Regions from separate parts of the Propionimicrobium sp. PCR01-08-3 genome, predicted to be linked through region 2. Evidence: riboswitches for the same ligand, from Rfam matches in the RefSeq annotation. Region 2 holds a riboswitch; each other region holds the start of a gene.
What was found. Region 2 has a riboswitch for thiamine pyrophosphate ahead of QQ658_RS11410 (MFS transporter). Riboswitches for the same ligand answer to the same signal wherever they lie in the genome.

Region 1: linked by a shared signal. The riboswitch ahead of thiM (hydroxyethylthiazole kinase) and the one ahead of QQ658_RS11410 (MFS transporter) in region 2 are both predicted to bind thiamine pyrophosphate.
Region 3: linked by a shared signal. The riboswitch ahead of QQ658_RS03585 (phosphotransferase enzyme family protein) and the one ahead of QQ658_RS11410 (MFS transporter) in region 2 are both predicted to bind thiamine pyrophosphate.

The regions. Positions count from the first base shown of each region.
Region 1 covers NZ_CP127390.1:605,563-611,058, forward strand. The annotation lists gene malQ (4-alpha-glucanotransferase) at 1-931, shown strand, start outside; gene QQ658_RS02935 (S-(hydroxymethyl)mycothiol dehydrogenase) at 1,226-2,323, shown strand; gene QQ658_RS02940 (MBL fold metallo-hydrolase) at 2,457-3,077, shown strand; TPP riboswitch at 3,210-3,308, shown strand; gene thiM (hydroxyethylthiazole kinase) at 3,300-4,106, shown strand; partial or broken gene thiE (thiamine phosphate synthase) at 4,109-4,756, shown strand; partial or broken gene thiD (bifunctional hydroxymethylpyrimidine kinase/phosphomethylpyrimidine kinase) at 4,778-5,496, shown strand, end outside.
Region 2 covers NZ_CP127390.1:2,467,790-2,473,285, reverse strand. The annotation lists gene QQ658_RS11430 (EamA family transporter) at 1-691, shown strand, start outside; gene QQ658_RS11425 (thiamine phosphate synthase) at 743-1,420, opposite strand; gene thiM (hydroxyethylthiazole kinase) at 1,470-2,291, opposite strand; gene QQ658_RS11415 (MFS transporter) at 2,288-2,872, opposite strand; gene QQ658_RS11410 (MFS transporter) at 2,900-3,682, opposite strand; TPP riboswitch at 3,674-3,768, opposite strand; gene QQ658_RS11405 (methyltransferase) at 3,873-4,649, opposite strand; gene QQ658_RS11400 (Cof-type HAD-IIB family hydrolase) at 4,707-5,496, opposite strand, start outside.
Region 3 covers NZ_CP127390.1:748,574-754,069, reverse strand. The annotation lists gene QQ658_RS03590 (ABC transporter substrate-binding protein) at 1-503, opposite strand, end outside; gene QQ658_RS03585 (phosphotransferase enzyme family protein) at 592-1,869, opposite strand; TPP riboswitch at 1,948-2,054, opposite strand; gene QQ658_RS03580 (GTPase) at 2,068-3,696, opposite strand; gene QQ658_RS03575 (dynamin family protein) at 3,696-5,496, opposite strand, start outside.

The DNA.
Region 1 (5,496 bases), 1.4 Mb from region 2:
GATGATGCGTGACGTCTACGCGCAAGACATCAGCGTCGGAGCACCCCCGGACGGATACAACCAGATGGGCCAGGATTGGGGGCAGCCGCCGTGGCGTCCCGACCGGCTCGCCGACACCGCCTACGCGCCGTTCCGCAGCATGCTGCAGACAGCTCTCGGCCACGCGGGCGGAGTGCGGATCGATCACATCCTGGGCATGTTCCGGCTGTGGTGGATCCCTGAGGGCGGCTCGCCCAGAGAAGGCACCTATGTGCGCTACGACCACGACGCGCTGGTCGGCATCATCATGCTGGAGGCCCAGCGGGCCGGAGCATTCGTGATCGGCGAAGACCTCGGCACGGTGGAGCCGTGGGTGCGCGGTTATCTCGCCGAGCGTGGCATCCTCGGCACCTCGGTGTTGTGGTTCGAACACGATCAAGACGGCAATCCCGCGCCGGCCGACAGATGGCGTGAATATGTGATGGCTTCGGTGACCACCCATGATCTGCCGCCCACGGCCGGGTACCTGGACAAGGAACATGTGCGGCTGCGCCACGAACTCGGGTTGCTCACCGAATCCTACGAGAAAGAAGAGGCCGACGCCGAGCGCGAGCAAGAAGCTTGGATCGGGCGGCTGGACGAACGCGGCCTGTTCACCGACGATGTGGACGATGACACCGAGGCGAAGGTTCTTGCGCTGTACCGCTACCTGACGATCACCGACGCCAAGGTGCTCAATGTGGCCTTGGTGGACGCGGTCGGTGACTATCGGATTCAGAATCAGCCGGGCACCTGGCGGGAATACCCCAATTGGCAGATCCCGCTGTCGGGACCGCATGGCGAGCCCATCACCCTTGAGGATCTGTACCGGATGGAGCGTCCGATGCGGCTGGCGTCGGTGCTGAACGGATACTCCTGGGTGCCGAGCCCGTTCGGTTCCGACGGACGCTAGGCCAGCCTGAATCCGCCGATGAGCGCTGCGGCGAGTGGTATCCGAGGGGTGTTCCTCGTTCATGAGCACCGGATACGAAGAGGGCACTCACGACGCCCGGCGCGTAGCTTCGCGCTTTTGTCACTACGAAGGTTGTGAAGCCCGCGACGTGATCGGCGGATCGGTACTTCGGCCTCAGGCGATTGCGCTGCCGGAAGTCTGGCGATCATGCGTTCTTTTGTCGCAGCTCACCGTTATGGTGGTCGAATAGCCGAAACCAGGTGGGCAAGCAGCCGTAACCAGGAGGTCCGATTCATGCCGCGTACCGTCAAAGGCGTCGTTTCCAGGCAGGCGAAGCAGCTCGCCGAGCTGACCGATATCGTCATCCCCGGCCCTGGGGCGCGCGATGTCGTCGTCCGGGTCGAGGCCTGCGGCGTCTGCCACACCGACCTGGCGTACCGGGAAGGCGATATCACCGACGATTACCCGTTCCTGCTCGGTCACGAGGCGGCCGGACGCGTTGTCGAGGTGGGCAGTGAGGTGACCCATGTGGGGGTCGGCGACTATGTCGTGCTGAACTGGCGCGCGGTGTGTGGCGAATGCCGGGCCTGCAAGAAGGGCCAGCCGCAATACTGCTTCAACACGTTCAACGCATCGGTGAAAATGACCTTGCCCGACGGCACCGAACTCACTCCGGCCTTGGGAATCGGGGCTTTTTGTGAGCAGACCGTCGTCCACGAATTGCAATGCACCAAGGTGAACGAGGACGCCAGGCCCGAGGTGGCCGGCCTGCTCGGCTGCGGAGTGATGGCAGGTTTGGGCGCGGCGTTGAACACCGGTGCCGTGCAGCGAGGGGAGTCCGTGGCGGTCATCGGTCTGGGCGGGGTCGGCTGTGCCGCCGTGGCAGGGGCGGTACTGGCAGGCGCAACGAAGGTCATCGCGATCGATATCGATGCGAAGAAGCTGCAGGCCGCCGGCGACCTGGGAGCCACCGATCTGATCGACTCCAGGGGGCTCGGCCGAGATGAGATCGTCGCCAAGGTGCAAGAGCTGACCGGCGGCTTCGGGGCGGACGTGGTGATCGACGCCGTCGGCATCCCGGCCACCTTTGAGACCGCCTTCTACGCTCGTGACCTGGCCGGACGCGTGGTCCTGGTGGGCGTGCCCGCGCCGAGCGCCGAACTGCGATTGCCGCTGGCCGATGTTTTTTCGCGCGGGGGTGCCACCAAGTCGTCGTGGTATGGCGACTGCCTGCCCGAGCGCGACTTCCCCTACCTGGTCGACCTCTATCTGCAGGGCCGGCTCCCGCTCGACCGGTTCGTGACCGGCACGACCGACCTGGCCGGTGCCGACCGGGCGATGTCGAATCTGCACGACGGCAACGTGCTGAGAACGGTGGTGGTGAACTCGTGACCGCCCTCGGCAACCGCAGGGCTCGTGGCAGGCAATCTCGGTATTGCCGATCCCGCGGGCACGACAGGCCACTATCGGAGGCGGGCAGCGCAGCCGCCTCATCCGAATTTGCCGACAACAGGAGGGGACAACAATGAGCATTCGGGTCGATCATGCAATCGCCGAGGGCACCTTCAGCCTGGATGGCGAAACTTACGATGTCGAGAACAACGTCTGGGTGCTCGGCGACGAGACACAGTGCGTTGTCTTCGATGCGCCCCACAGCATCGACGCGGTTCGTGATCTGGTGGGCGAGCGGGAATGCATCGGCATGCTGCTCACGCATGCCCACGACGACCACATCCGCTATGTTCCGGACCTCGCGGCGGTCTTTGACGCCCCGGTCTTGCTCAACCCGGCCGATAAGCCCGTCTGGGACCTCACCCTGCCGGGCATCGAATGGGACGACGACATCGCCGACGGCGACACCTTCACCGTAGGTGGGGCCGAGATCCGGGCAATAGTGACACCGGGCCATACGCCGGGGTCGACCTGCTTCTATGTGCCCGCCGTGGGAGTGCTGTTCAGCGGAGACACCCTCTTCGAAGGCGGCCCTGGGGCAACCGGACGCTCGTTCAGCTCGCGCGAACAGATCGAGCGCTCCATCAAGGAGAAGCTGTTCGTGCTACCCGCCGACACCGTCGTGCACACCGGCCACGGCGCTGACACGACCATCGGTGCCGAGATCGAGCACGCGACCGGCGACTGGATGTGATTTTGAGTCGTAGTTGACGCCAACCGCGCCGTGCCCAACACAAACGCGCTCGAAATCGACATCCGCGCCAGGTATCTCGGGCGCGGCCGTCGATTCGGGGCGCGGCTGTGCCGATACAGGGTGCTAATCTCATTTTCAGACGCGGGGTGCCGGGGAAGGTACCGGCTGAGACCAGACCCGTAGTTACCTGATCTAGGTAGTGCTAGCGAAGGGACGTCAGCGATGACCCTCAGTTCTCATGTTTCGGCTCTCAATGAGAGCATCAGCGCGTTGCGGACGCAGACGCCGCTCGTGCAATGCCTGACCAACCAGGTGGTGATGAACTTCACCGCCAATATTTTGTACGCGGTCGGTGCCTCACCTGCGATGTGCGACAACCCCGAAGAGGCGGCAGATTTCGCCACCCATGTCGCCTCCGGTGTGCTCGTCAACGACGGGACCCCGTCCGCCGAACAGATGGAAGGCATGCGGCTGGCCTCGGCGGCGGCGGTCGCTGCCGGCAAGCCCTGGGTGCTCGACCCGGTCGGCGCCGGAGGTTTGTTGTGGCGCACGGGCGAAGTCAAGAAGATGATGGAGGCGAACCCCGCCACCATCCTGCGCGGCAACGCGTCCGAGATCTTGGGATTCCTCGGCACCACCTCGGGTGGCAGGGGAGTCGAGGCCATCGACAGCACGCTCGATGCCATCGACGCCGCCCGAGAGTTGGCGAGGCGGTACCGCTGTGTGGTGGCAGTCAGCGGGCCGGTCGACGTCATTACCGACGGCGACGACGTGGTGAAGCTGGCAAACGGCAGCCCGATGCTGGCCAAGGTCACCGGCGTGGGCTGTTCGCTGGGCGCGGTGATGGCCGCCTACGCATCGGTCACCAATCCATTGGACGCCGCGATCGCTGCGACGTCCCACCTCAACATCGCCGCGGAGGTCTCCGCGTCCGAAGCGAAAGGCCCGGGCAGCTTCGTGGTCGGGCTGCTGGACGCCCTCGACGCGCTCACTCCCGAGCAGGCGGCAGACCGGGTGAAGCTGTCGTGAGCGTGCGCGACAATCTCGATCTCTCGATCTATCTGGTTACCGACACTGCGCAGTGCGGGTCGCTCGGCGTTGCCGAGACCGTCCGGCAGGCGATAGCGGCGGGCGCCACGCTGGTGCAGGTGCGCGACCCCGATGCGAGCGATGACGAGTTTCTCACCCTTGCCCGCCAGGTCGTCGAGGTGGCGCGCGGCACCGGTGTGCCCGTGCTGCTGGACGACCGGGTGCACCTGGTCGGCCCGGCCGGTGCTGATGGTGCGCATGTCGGCCAGCACGACATGCCGGTGGCTCAGGCTCGCGAGATACTCGGATCGGACGCCATTCTCGGATTGACGGTGGAGACCGCTGAACAGCTCGAGTGGGCCATCGCCAACATTCCCCGGGACGCGATGGACTACATCGGGCTCGGCCCGGTGCGTCCGACCGCATCGAAACCGGGACATGTGCCGGCCACAGGAATGCGCAAGCTCATCCCCCTTGCAGACCGCAGCCCCTGGCCGTCCGTGGTGATCGGAGGAGTGAAGGCGGCCGACACCGCGGCGGTCAGGCGCTCCGGCTTCGCAGGGGTCTCGGTGATCAGCGCGATCTGCGGGCAGCCCGACGCCGGCGCCGCTACCCGCGAACTCGTGGACGCTTGGACGGCCGCCGCCGAGCCAGCGGTCGCGTTGACGATCGCGGGCAGTGACCCGTCCGGTGGTGCCGGAATCCAGGCCGACCTGAAGACCTTCTCGGCGCTCGGCGCCTTCGGCACCAGCGTGATCACCGCGCTCACCGCGCAGAACACCCAGGGCGTCGCGGGCGTGCATGTCGTGCCGGTGGAGTTCGTCCGGTCCCAGTTCGAAACGCTGATCGCCGATGTGCGCATCGACGCGGTCAAGATCGGCATGCTCGCCACCGCCGAACTCGCGGACGAGGTCGGCCGGTTGCTCGGCGAACTCAGCGTGCCGGTCGTGCTCGATCCGGTGATGGTCGCCACCTCCGGTGACCGGCTGCTGGACGACGACGCGGTCGCCGCCATCCGCAGGCTGGTAGCCAAGGCCGAGATCATCACCCCGAACCTGCCCGAGGCCGCGGTCCTGCTGGGCGAGCCCGAGGCGACCGACCTCGACCAGATGCATGCCCAGGCGTCCAGGCTGCGGGAACTTGGCTCCGACTGGGTGCTGGTCAAAGGCGGACATCATTTGACCGACCGCGCCACCGATGTGCTGGCCGGCCCCGACGGAATTCACGAGATTTCGACCCACGTCGTCCACACCAACAACACTCACGGCACCGGTTGCACACTCAGCTCAGCGCTGGCGGCCCTGCGTCCCCGCAACCTCGACTGGCCGTCCACCGCGGAAGCCGCCAAGGAGTGGATCACCGGGGCCCTCGAACACGCGGACGAGCTGCG
Region 2 (5,496 bases):
TCAGTTTCTGGCGCCCATCGCGATCGTCATCTGGTTGTGGATTCGTCGGGGCGAGCGTCCCTCGATACGCACGGTGCTCGGTTCTTTGGTTGCGATCGGCGGCCTGCTGCTGGTGCTCGAGGTCTTCGCAGGTGGCGCCGCTTTCGACATCCGGGGTGTCGCCTGGTCGATATTCGCGATGGTCGGCAATGCTGCCTATTTCGTTTTTTCCGCAGAGAACCGGATCGGACTGCCACCCATCGTGCTTGCTGCGGGCGGGACGACGGTAGCAACGCTGGGGCTCGGTGTGGTCGCGGTCATCGGGCTTCTGCCGTTCGAGACATCAACCGCTCCGGCGAACTATGTGGGTATCGATGTGCCCTGGTGGTTGCCGATCGTCGCGCTCGGGGTGCTCAGCTCCGGCATGTCCTATGTGACCGGAATCATGGGCGGCAGGCTGCTCGGCGCCAGGTTGTCGTCCTTCGTCGGCTTGGCCGAGGTGCTGTTCGCCACGATCCTCGCGGCCGTACTGGTGGCGCAACTGCCAGCCATCGGGCAGATGGTCGGCGCCGTGCTGGTGCTGGCCGGGGTGATTCTGGTCAAGCTCGGGGAGAGTCCTGCTGCCGAGGGCATCGCGGATGCCGGGAAGGATTTCGGCGCGGAGGCATTGCCGCCGACCCGGCGGGCACGCGGGGCAAGGGCCGAGCAGTAAGAACCGCAACCTTCGTTCTTCCGAACCGCGGGCGCCTCTACCAGGCTTTGTCTACTGGTGTTGCCGCCTGTCAGCAGCCGGAAACCCGCTCAGGACGTTCCGGACAACTGCGCCGGGGTCGGACGCGGCCATGATCGCGCGGACGAGCGCCACGCCGGCGATACCTGTCGCTGCCAGCGCCGGCACATCTGCCGGCTGCACATCGCCGATCGCCACGATCGGCAGGCTGGTCGCCTCCACCAAGGGGCGATAGCCTGCCATGCCCAAGGGCGTGCGTCCGGAATCTTTGGTGGGCGTCGGACGAAAGGGCCCGGCCCCGACGTAGTCGATCACGTCGGCGAGTTTGTCTGCTGCCCGCACCAGTTCGAGGGTGCCGGTGGTCATTCCGATGATCGCGTTCGGGCCGAGCATCGCGCGGGCATCGCGTGCCGGCAGGTCATCTTGTCCCAGGTGGACGCCATGCACCGCCGCGCCCGAACGCATCGCGGCGTAAGCGACATCGGCCCGGTCGTCCACCACTACCTTGGTGTGCGGATTCGCCGCGTGCACGGCATCGGCCGTGTCCACCGTGAGGTCGAGCAATTCCCTGGCAGTGATGTCCTTCGCACGTACCTGAATCATGCCGGCGCCACCAGCGGCTGCCTGGGCGGCCACCTCGACGGTCCGGCGATCGGTACCCGAGGTGACCAGATAGCAGCGCAGGTCGAAATTCGCGGAGTGGTTCGGCATCGGCGGCCTTTCTCGGAGGATTTGTGGTTATTCGCGGACAGGGGATTTTCTACGGGATTGGCGCTGCGAGCGCCGCTGCCTGCTCGCCGACCTCGTCCAGCGCATCGAGCAGCGCCGCGCGGAAGGTACCCGGGCGCGGGGCTCGGGCGGCGGCGATCTCACCCGCGATATTCATCCAGATCGTGGCTGCCAGCGCTGCCTGTAGGTGATCACCGGTAACGGCAACGCAGGCGGCGGTGAGGCCGCCCAGCAGGCAACCGGTGCCGGTCACCCGCGACAGCAGCGGATCGCCTCGGTGCACGTGCCGGTCGTCACGGCCATCGGTGACCAGATCGACCGCACCGGACACCGCGACCACCCCGCCTGTTCGTGCGGCGACCTGGTGGGCGGCCTCGGTCACCTGCAGGGCCTGGGTACCGATGCTCGCGTCTGCCCCGCGCCCGCCTTCGCCGCCGGTCAACGCCACGATCTCGGACGCGTTGCCGCGCACCACGGCGGGCCGGGAATCGAGGAGTCGCCTTGCCAGCGGCGTGCGTACCGGGGCGGTTCCGATGGCGGTCGGGTCGAGCACCCACGGCCGCCGGTCGCGCAGCGCAACCTCGACGGTGGCCGGAATCCCGGTCATGGCATCGGTGCTGAGGGTTCCCAGGTTGATCAGCAGGGCGTCGGCGATGGTGTCGACTGTGGGTGCCTCCTCGAGAGTCTCGGTCATCACCGGACGCACACCGGCGGCGAGCAGACCGTCAGCGACGATGCCCATCGATACGGCAGCGGTGATGCAATGCACCAATGTGCTTCGCTGACGCACCTGCGCGATGATCTGTGCGACCGATCCCAGATCGGCGTCGTTCGCCAAGTCCAGAGAACTCATCGGGTGGCTCCCATAGCAACGCTGTCGATGTCCGCTTCGATGTCTGCAGAGCTCAACTTCGGCCCCATCAGTGCACCGACGGTGACCAGGATTCCACCGACGGCCACCAGGCCCATGATCGCCGGATGCGATCCGAAGACGCCCTCCAGCAACGGAAGATAGAAGGGATAGAGGGCGGGGATGATCAGCGAGAGGCTGTATCCCATGCCGTATCCCGTCGAGCGCACCTCGGTCGGGAAGCGCTCCGACAAATAGCAGGCGATCGGGCCGTAGGCGGCGACGGTCGCCACCTGCAAGGCGGCCGCGAGCAAGGCGGCGCGTCCGAGGCTGTGCGAGTTCACGGCCGCCCACCACAAGAACGGACCGAGCACCGCTGAACTGATTCCCCAAGTCACCAGCAGATTGCGGCGTCCGGTGAAGGTCGACAGATGGCCTGCTACCGCCATCGCAATGGCCTGCGCGAACGAGGCAATACCCATTGCCACCGACACCTGGGTGGCGGGCAACCCGGCGTCCGACGCGAGGCGCGCCGTCAACAAGATCACCGTGGTGTTGGTGAGCAGCCACAGACCGGTCATCATGGTGAAGACCTGCCAGAAAGCGGGCGCCTAGCGTCCGAAAAGCACCTCGCGAACCCCGGCTTGAGGGCGGGCCGGCGCCTTCTTGGCATGATGAAACACAGGCGCATCGGCCACCCGCGAGCGGTAGTAGGCGAGCATGCCCAGCGAGAAGCAGGTGCCGATCACGAACAGCAGCCGCCAACCCCACGCGGCATAGCGGTCGGGTCCGAGAAGGACCAGAGACCCCGCGACCGCGAACGCGATCGAGCCCTGTGCCCAGGGCGCCATCGACAAGATCAGCCCGCTCATCAGGCCGCGCCGGTTGGGCTTCGACCACTCCATGGCCAGCGGAATCGCTGCCGAATACTCACCGGCGACGAAGATGCCGCCGAGAAAACGCAGCAGCAGGATCAGGGCGATGGTGCCGATGCCGATCAGCTCATAGGTTGGCATGCAGGCGATCAGCAGTGCGCAGGTGGCGGTGCCGGTGATGGCGACCTTCGTGGTGCGGGTGCGTCCGAGCTTGTCGGAGATGCGTCCGAAGATCATGCCGCCGAGCGGACGCCCGAGCATCATGGCGATCACCACCAGCGCTCCGGTGCTGGCTGCGACGGTGGGGCCGGCGAGTATCACCAAGGCGGGGGCGAGCGCGGTCAGCGGCAAGAAGACGTGCACGTTGTCGATCCAGTTGCCGATGACTCCGGCGCGCAGGGCGGCGCGTCCCTCGCGGGGCATCGAAGACTGCATGGCGATCTGGGTTGCGCTGGGCGGATCGTCGGCGATGAAGGTCGAGGACGATGAATCTGTTGGTTGATAGGCAGAGGTATCCAAGGCGGACAATCCCTTCGCTAGTACGAACTAGAGCAGGTTCCACGGGTGTGATCTCAGCGCCCATTGGGGCACCCCGTGTCCACCGCCCAGTATGGCACCGCGGGTGAATGGGTGAAGCGGATTCTCCGCGATCCGGCGCTTGCGCGGCAGCACCAGGGCTCGTTCGCTCGCATTGGGCGCGGGCGAAACCTCAGATCGGGATGACCAGAGACCCGTCGCCGAAAGAGATGGGTTGGGTGAGTTCGTGGTGATCGACATGTGCCCGCCAACACTGCATCTGGTAGGGCAGACGCAGCTCCGACATGCGAGCGGCGCTATCGAGAATCTGGTTCACTTCGCTGATCAGATGCCGTTTGGTGGCGTCGTCCAGTCCGCTCACCTGACGTTGGCTCGAAACCATCTCGACCAGATCGCGGCGGGCGACCGGAGCCCACAGCCTGAACTCGCGGCGCTCGATTCGCGGAAAGTACTTGCTCGTCAGGAGGTCTTCGTGGCCGCCGCCTCCGCTGCCTGACATGGCGTCCGGATCGATGGTGCGCATCAAAGTGATCAATCGGCGCACCCACGGCACTGTGTCGTCCCGGACGATTTGCCAGCCGGCGACCCAGCCGCCGGCCTGGAGTGCACGGCTGATCTGGCCGTGAGCCTGATGTGCACTGATACGGGGACGACCGGGTTGCGAGCGCCACGGGCCGCCGAGGAGTACTACATGTGCTACGCAGGGCTGGACGGGAAGCTCGTCCGCGCGTCCGACCATCGCGATGAGGGCCTCGCTCGCGGGGCGGCCGGCAAGAAGCTGACGGCAGCGCTGGAGGTCGGGATCGATTGCGACAACTCCGTGCCCCTCCTTGACCAGCCGGTTGACGATGCCCCGCGAGCAGCCGAGAGCGACGATGCGCACCGGCTCGTCGCCCACCAGCCACTGCAAGGCTGTGGGGGGCAATGAGAGACGACCGACCGCTGACATGGAGACCACTTTAGAGCCGATCCGATGATCTTCGAACTGCTGGCGAGAGTCTGAGTTCTATGAAGGAACCGGTTCGTCCGATGCATGAAGCACGCGCTCAATGAACGCTGCGACTCCGTCCTCGGTATTGGCCGCGATGATCTGGTCGGCTGCCGCCAACGCATCCGGGGTGCCGCTGGCGACCGCCACACCGAGCCCCGCCCAGGTGATCATCTCGACATCGTTCGCAGAGTCGCCGATTGCGGCGACTTCACTTGTGGCAATTCCATGACGGGTGGCCAGCAGCTCAAGCGTGCTGGCCTTGCTGACTCCGGCCGCCGACATTTCGATGAACGGCACACCAGATGTCGTGGGGTTGACGCCCGCATGTGACGCCCGCTGACAGATCTCGAAGAGCTCGTCCAAGCCGATGCTTGCGTGCCGGGCGATGATCTTCACGGCGTCCTGCGCCCACAATTCATCCAGTGATATCTCGTCGAGGTCGTCGGGATTGCGTCCGTGATTGCCCGGTTGCATCAAGGAAAGGTAACCAGGGCCAGGCAGTATTCCGTAGCCGCGGTCGATCAGGGTGGCGAATTTCGTGCCCGGAGCGAGCCTGGATACCTCCTTGATGAGAGTCTTGCAGACCCCGGCTGAAATCGGACGCTCCAGGAGTACCTGGTCGGCGTTAGCGTTGTAGACCACCGCCCCGTTGGAGCAAACCGCCAACTCGCCCAATTCGGGCGGAAGGATGGCAGGCATGTCGATGACCGATCGTCCGGTTGCCGGGATCACGAGGATCCCTGCCTCTTGAGCGGCCCGGATCGCGTCCCGGGTGCGCGGCGAAGTGGTTTTGTCCGGCAACAGA
Region 3 (5,496 bases), 1.5 Mb from region 2:
TTGCCCTCGCCACCATCGGCCTGGATCATCTGCGTGGTGGCGAAACTCGTCGCTCCCGCACCGTAGGCGGCAAGCGTCTTGCCGTCCAGATCCTTCGGGGACTCGATGTCAGAATCCTGGCGCACCGCCACACCGTAGGACGAGCGCTGCTGCAGGTTGAACACCATTGTCAGATCGAGATCGGAGGCCCTCGCGGCGGCGAGAGTCTCCACCCCTGAGAAACCGAAATCCGCGCCGCCCGACCCCATCACCGACTCCACGCCGGCCTGCGAATAGCCGAGCACATCGAGGTCGATGCCCGCGTCGGCGTAGTAGCCCTTCTGCTGCGCGACATAGATGCCGGTGTGGTTGGTATTGGGCGTCCAGTCGAGCACGATGCTCACCTCGTCGCCCGCCTGGCCGGACGAAGTCTGGTCCGTGTCGGTGCCAGCGCCGGTGGCGCAGCCGGCCAGTGCCACCGGCAGCGCCAGAAGCCCCGATAGCAGCAGGCGTATGGGTTTCATTCGTTTCTCCTTGAAAACTCGTTGGGTTTGAGGTGGTTGTTCTCGTTCGGCGGCCGATTCGCTGTCGCTCGTGATGGGCATCGCACCGTCATGTCGCGGCATTTCGCACCGCCTCGGCGAAGCGGCGTCCGGCATCGGTGCCGAACCAACGCAGATGATCACGGAAGTAGATCTCGTAGCTCCAATCGGCCACCGAGGGATCAACCGGCGCCAGGCTCGCGTATTCGATGTTGGTCAACGCGAACTCGACCTGACAGCAGGCCACCAAGTCGGCGAGCACTTCGCCTTCTGCCGCAGGCAACGAGTAGGCCTGCCGATATCCGCCGATCACATCGTCGACGACGTCGGGACGCCAAGCCTCGCCATCCCCGGCAGTGATCGCCAGCCAGTCGATGGCATGTCGCTCGATCGCCATCGCCAAGTCGAGCAGCGGTGGATTGGGCCAGGCCAGCCCGAAGTCGATCACCGACGTGATCTGATCGCCGCGCCACAAGGTATTGGACGCATGAAGGTCACCATGGGTCCAGGCCTGCGGCCCGCTCCCGAGTTCGGCCAGCCGGTCGGCGAACGGGGACGCCAGCCTCAAGTCGGCGGCAAAATCACGCCCGGTCTTTTCCAGATATGACCGGACGCCCGGATGCGCGGCAAGCCAGGCGTCCACATCATCGTCCGAAGGCTCCCCTAGCAGTAATCGCACCTTGGTCTGGTAGACGGTGTTCAATCTCGCGAGCCCAGGATCAGGTAGCTGACCTCGCCTCTGATCGGGTGTCTGCTCCCATCCAAGGCCCGGTGACCGGCCTTGCCCATGCCCCAGCGGCCGATCTCGAATAGTCGAGCCCGCAGTCTCATCGCTCGAACCGGCCCGAGAAGCCGACAGATCCACGATCGGGATCTCGGCGGATAGTTCGCGGAGCCTACCCGCGATGCGTCCGATTTCGACCATCTCGGCTCTGGTCTTGGGCGGCAGCCATGAGGTCAGCTCACGATAGCGGTCTTCACCCGGCGCCTTCGGATTGGCCTCGTACAGCCACCGTCCATCGTCGAAGACCGTCGAGTCGTCGTCGAAGCTCAGGAATTGAACGGTCGGGAATCCGAGATCGACAAGGCGATTCACGTAGCCGTGTTTGGCCTCCAGCTGCTCCGAGGTGATCAAGGCCGGCGAGTAGCGCTTGACGAAGATCTCGCTGTCATCCGGCAGCAACGCCAGCGCGGCCGAGGCCATCGGACGATCACTGCGCCTGGTCACCCGTGGTTCTCCGGCAACTTGGGATCGCCGTGCCAGGTGGTTGAACAGATGCGTCAGATCGGCATCCGAGATGGCCGGCCAGCCGTTTGCTATGACGGCCAACTGGTCGTCGGTATCCATCAGTGCGCCTCCCCTGCGGGTCACAAGATCGCGCGAATGGGCTGCGGTCGCCCGCAGTCATTCGCTCAATCTCAGGCACGGATTTGTTTGGTCGCCTCCCTGCGCTGGCATTATCCAGATCAGGTTCGACGGTCGGAGGCTTATCCTCCCTCTCAGCCCTGCTGCGGGCTCCCGTGCGTGGCTCACGCTAGCACGGTCTCACCCGATGGCGCGTTTGGCGAGCTTTCGTCCCCGGTTGAAGCGGTCCAGCTCGTCGTCCACCGGCGAGATCACCAACCGGTCCACCACATTGACGATTGCCCTGGTCAGCACGCGTTCGGCGCGGGCACCTTTGGCTCTGGCGTCCAGTTCGACACCGACACGCGACAACAGCCCCACGAGCAGCCCGAGCACCAGCCCGCCCAGCAAGAACAATGTCGGCAGAGCCATCTTGCCCACCATGACCGACGGAATCCGCGGAAGCTGAAGATAGCCCAGCACCATATCGAGCAGCAGCCAGCCGCCGCCGATCACGGCGACGAAGAAGATGATCCACTGCAGCACCTGCACGAGTTTCCACCAGCCCTGGCCACGATCCATGGCCAGGTCGGCTGAGGCCACCGCGCGGTCGAGTTCGTCCGGCAGATCGGCTCTATGAGCAATGGTCGCCTCGCGCACCGCGTCCGAGAATCCCTCAGGCAAACCGTCACCGGCGGCGGACGCCAGGTCGCGCAACGCCGTTTCTGCCCGCGCAATCTGGACGCCTCCGGCAGTGGGCAGGCTGGTGTGTGGCACCGAGACCGGTTCGATCTCGGCGGCTCTCTTCTTGTGGCGCCCGGCATCCAGGTGCAGCATCCGCAACGGGTCCGGACGAAAACGGCTCAGCCACTTGGTAACCGGCCAGCCCGTTGCCAATCCGCCACGGCGGCGCATCGACTTCACCACGGCATCGCCGACCAGCTGGGACCCGGCGGCCTGGGCCAGCGACTTGTTCAGCTCGCGGGCTCTCGCGTCCGGCACTTTCGCGGCGACCTTGGCGTCGCCATATTCCGCGCTCAACCTCCGGGCCGCGCTCGCGATGTCGGACGACAGCCGGTTCGCGGACGACGCCTTGCTGCGCACCGTCGCAGAAATCGTCTTGCGCAGGTTCTCGATGCCTCTGCCGGTCAACGCCGACACCGCCACGCACGGGGTCTTCGACAATCCCTCGGCGTCGAGCAGCCCGCGCAAGTCACGCATGGTCTCGTGCAGCTGTTCGGGAGTCAGCCGGTCGGCCTGATTCAGCACGACCATCATCACGTCGGCATGGTCTGCCAACGGACGCAGATAGTTGTTGTGCAAGGCGGCATCCGCATACTTCTGCGGATCGACCACCCAGATCAACATGTCCACGAGCTCGACCAGCCGGTCTGCCTCGTCCCGATGAGACGTGACCGACGAATCGTGGTCGGGCAGGTCCATCAAGACCAAGCCGCCCAGCGCCGGATCGTCGCCTTGCACCAGATGCCGTTGCGGCACATCGAGCCAGTCCAGCAGGTCCTGAGGCAGCTTCGACCCCCAGTAGGCGGCCATCGATTTGTTGGTGGTCGGACGCTTCATGCCGGGGGTGGCAAGCCTGGTTCCCGAGATCGCATTGAAAAGACTCGACTTTCCCGACCCGGTCGCCCCGGCGAGCGCTATCACCGTGCTGTCACCGGCCATTGCAAGTCTGCGATCGGCCTTGCGGGTGACTCCTCGGGCTTGTTCCACCGCGCCTGCGCTCAGGCGCCCGGCGGCGAGGTCGGCGGCCTCGTCCAGAGCCTGGATGCGGGCAGCGAGTGAATCGGCGGAATGTTTTGCTCTGGCCATCACTGTTCACCGCCCTCCTTCTCGTCGGGCACAAGTTCTGCGTCGACGATCTCTCCACTATCTGCGGGTAGCTGCTCCAGTTCAACCGGCGAGCGGCCTGCGCTCCGCGGCAATGCCGCCGGTTGCCCCGGCGCCTCGATCTCGTCGGGACGCATCGATGCGCCCTTCGGCAAGGACGCTCCCCCGGTGCGTGCCTTCTCGACGGAGAGCACGGCCTGCCGCACCGCCTCGGCATCGTCGGGACCGACGCCCAATTCGTCGATGACCCGGGTGAACCGCACCAATTCGCCTGCCATCAGGCCTTCCACTCGCGCGTCGAGTTCTTCCTTCGCGGTCTTCGCCAGCTTGCGCACGGCTTCGTCACCGAAGACCGATTCGAGCAGCCGTTGAGCGAGCACGGTGGTGCCGACCGCTACTCCGCCCTCGGCGCCGGTCAGTCCGCCCGTGCTGACGAAGATGACGAGCATCAATGCCGCACCGACACCGTTGACGCTGAGCGCGGCGACGCGGGCCGAGGTGCGTTTTCCCTTGCCTTCGTCGGCCACCAGGTTGAGCACATCGGCCTGCCAGTCGCGGATCGCCCGGGACGCCCCGGCGCCCAGATCGTCGCTGGAGCGTCCCAGTTCCGGGTATCGGACGACCAGTTCCCGCCCGGCAGGGTTCGATTTCCACGCCACCACGGCGCGCTCGACCGCGGCGGCGACCTCCCCGATGATCAGCGCTTCCAAACCGCTTCCGGCCGCCACCCCGACCTGCTCGGCACGCTGCGAATTGCCCTTGAAGAAGCCGGCGATCCGGTCACGGACGCGGCCAACTCCGCGGTCGAGACCGCGCATCAGGTCACCGGTGCCGACATAGTCATGCCAGCGTGAGAGCACTTCACCGCGCAGCAGCGTGCCGTCCGCCGACTGCACCGCAACCGACCGAGCAGCCTCGGCGAACGCCTTCTGCGCGTCGCCGGCGAGTTGCTCGGCAACTTCGCGTTGGCTGTCCAAGGCGCCGGCCACCTCGGGTGCCCGACCGGTCATGGACGCGATGGCACCGTCCAAGGTGCGCTGCACGATGTGCTGGCGGGCGTCCTTGTCGGCTGCGAGGGTGGCGAGGTAGCCGCGAACCGGCGCGACTGCTGCGTCCGGAAGCAGGCCGAGATCATCGACAATGGTTTCGGGCACCGCGAACAGCGGTGCATCGGCCAGCCCGTTGTCGGTCATCATCCGGCCGAGATCGCTGGGCACCACGCTCATGGCCGCGGGCGGCACCCGGTCGAGCACCACGGCCAAGGCCGCTCCCCGCGATGCCGCCGTGTGCAAGAACTCCCACGGCACGGCATCGGCATAGCGGGCGGCCGAGGTGATGAAAAGCCAAAGATCCGCCGCATCCAGGAGTTGAGTCGCCAACAGCCGGTTCTCTTCGACGATCGAGTCGATATCCGGGGCGTCCAAGATCGCCAGGCCCTGCGGCAGCGTCGATTCGGCGACCAGCTGCAACGAGCGCTGATCCTCGCTGGAGACCTTGGATCGGATCAGCCCGGGCAGCACGCGGTCGTCCGCGAACCAGTGGGCGTCGGCCGGATTGTGAACGAGGACCGGAGATCGGGTGGTCGGACGAATCACCCCGGGCTTGGACACGACGCGTCCGATCAGGGAGTTGACCAAGGTCGACTTGCCTGCACCGGTCGACCCACCGACCACCGCCAGCAAAGGCGCCTCGAGGTTGACCAGCCTGGGTAGCACATAGTCGTCGAGTTGTCCGTTGATCTGCCGGACGATCTGCTGGGCGGCCGAGCGGTCGGGTAACGCC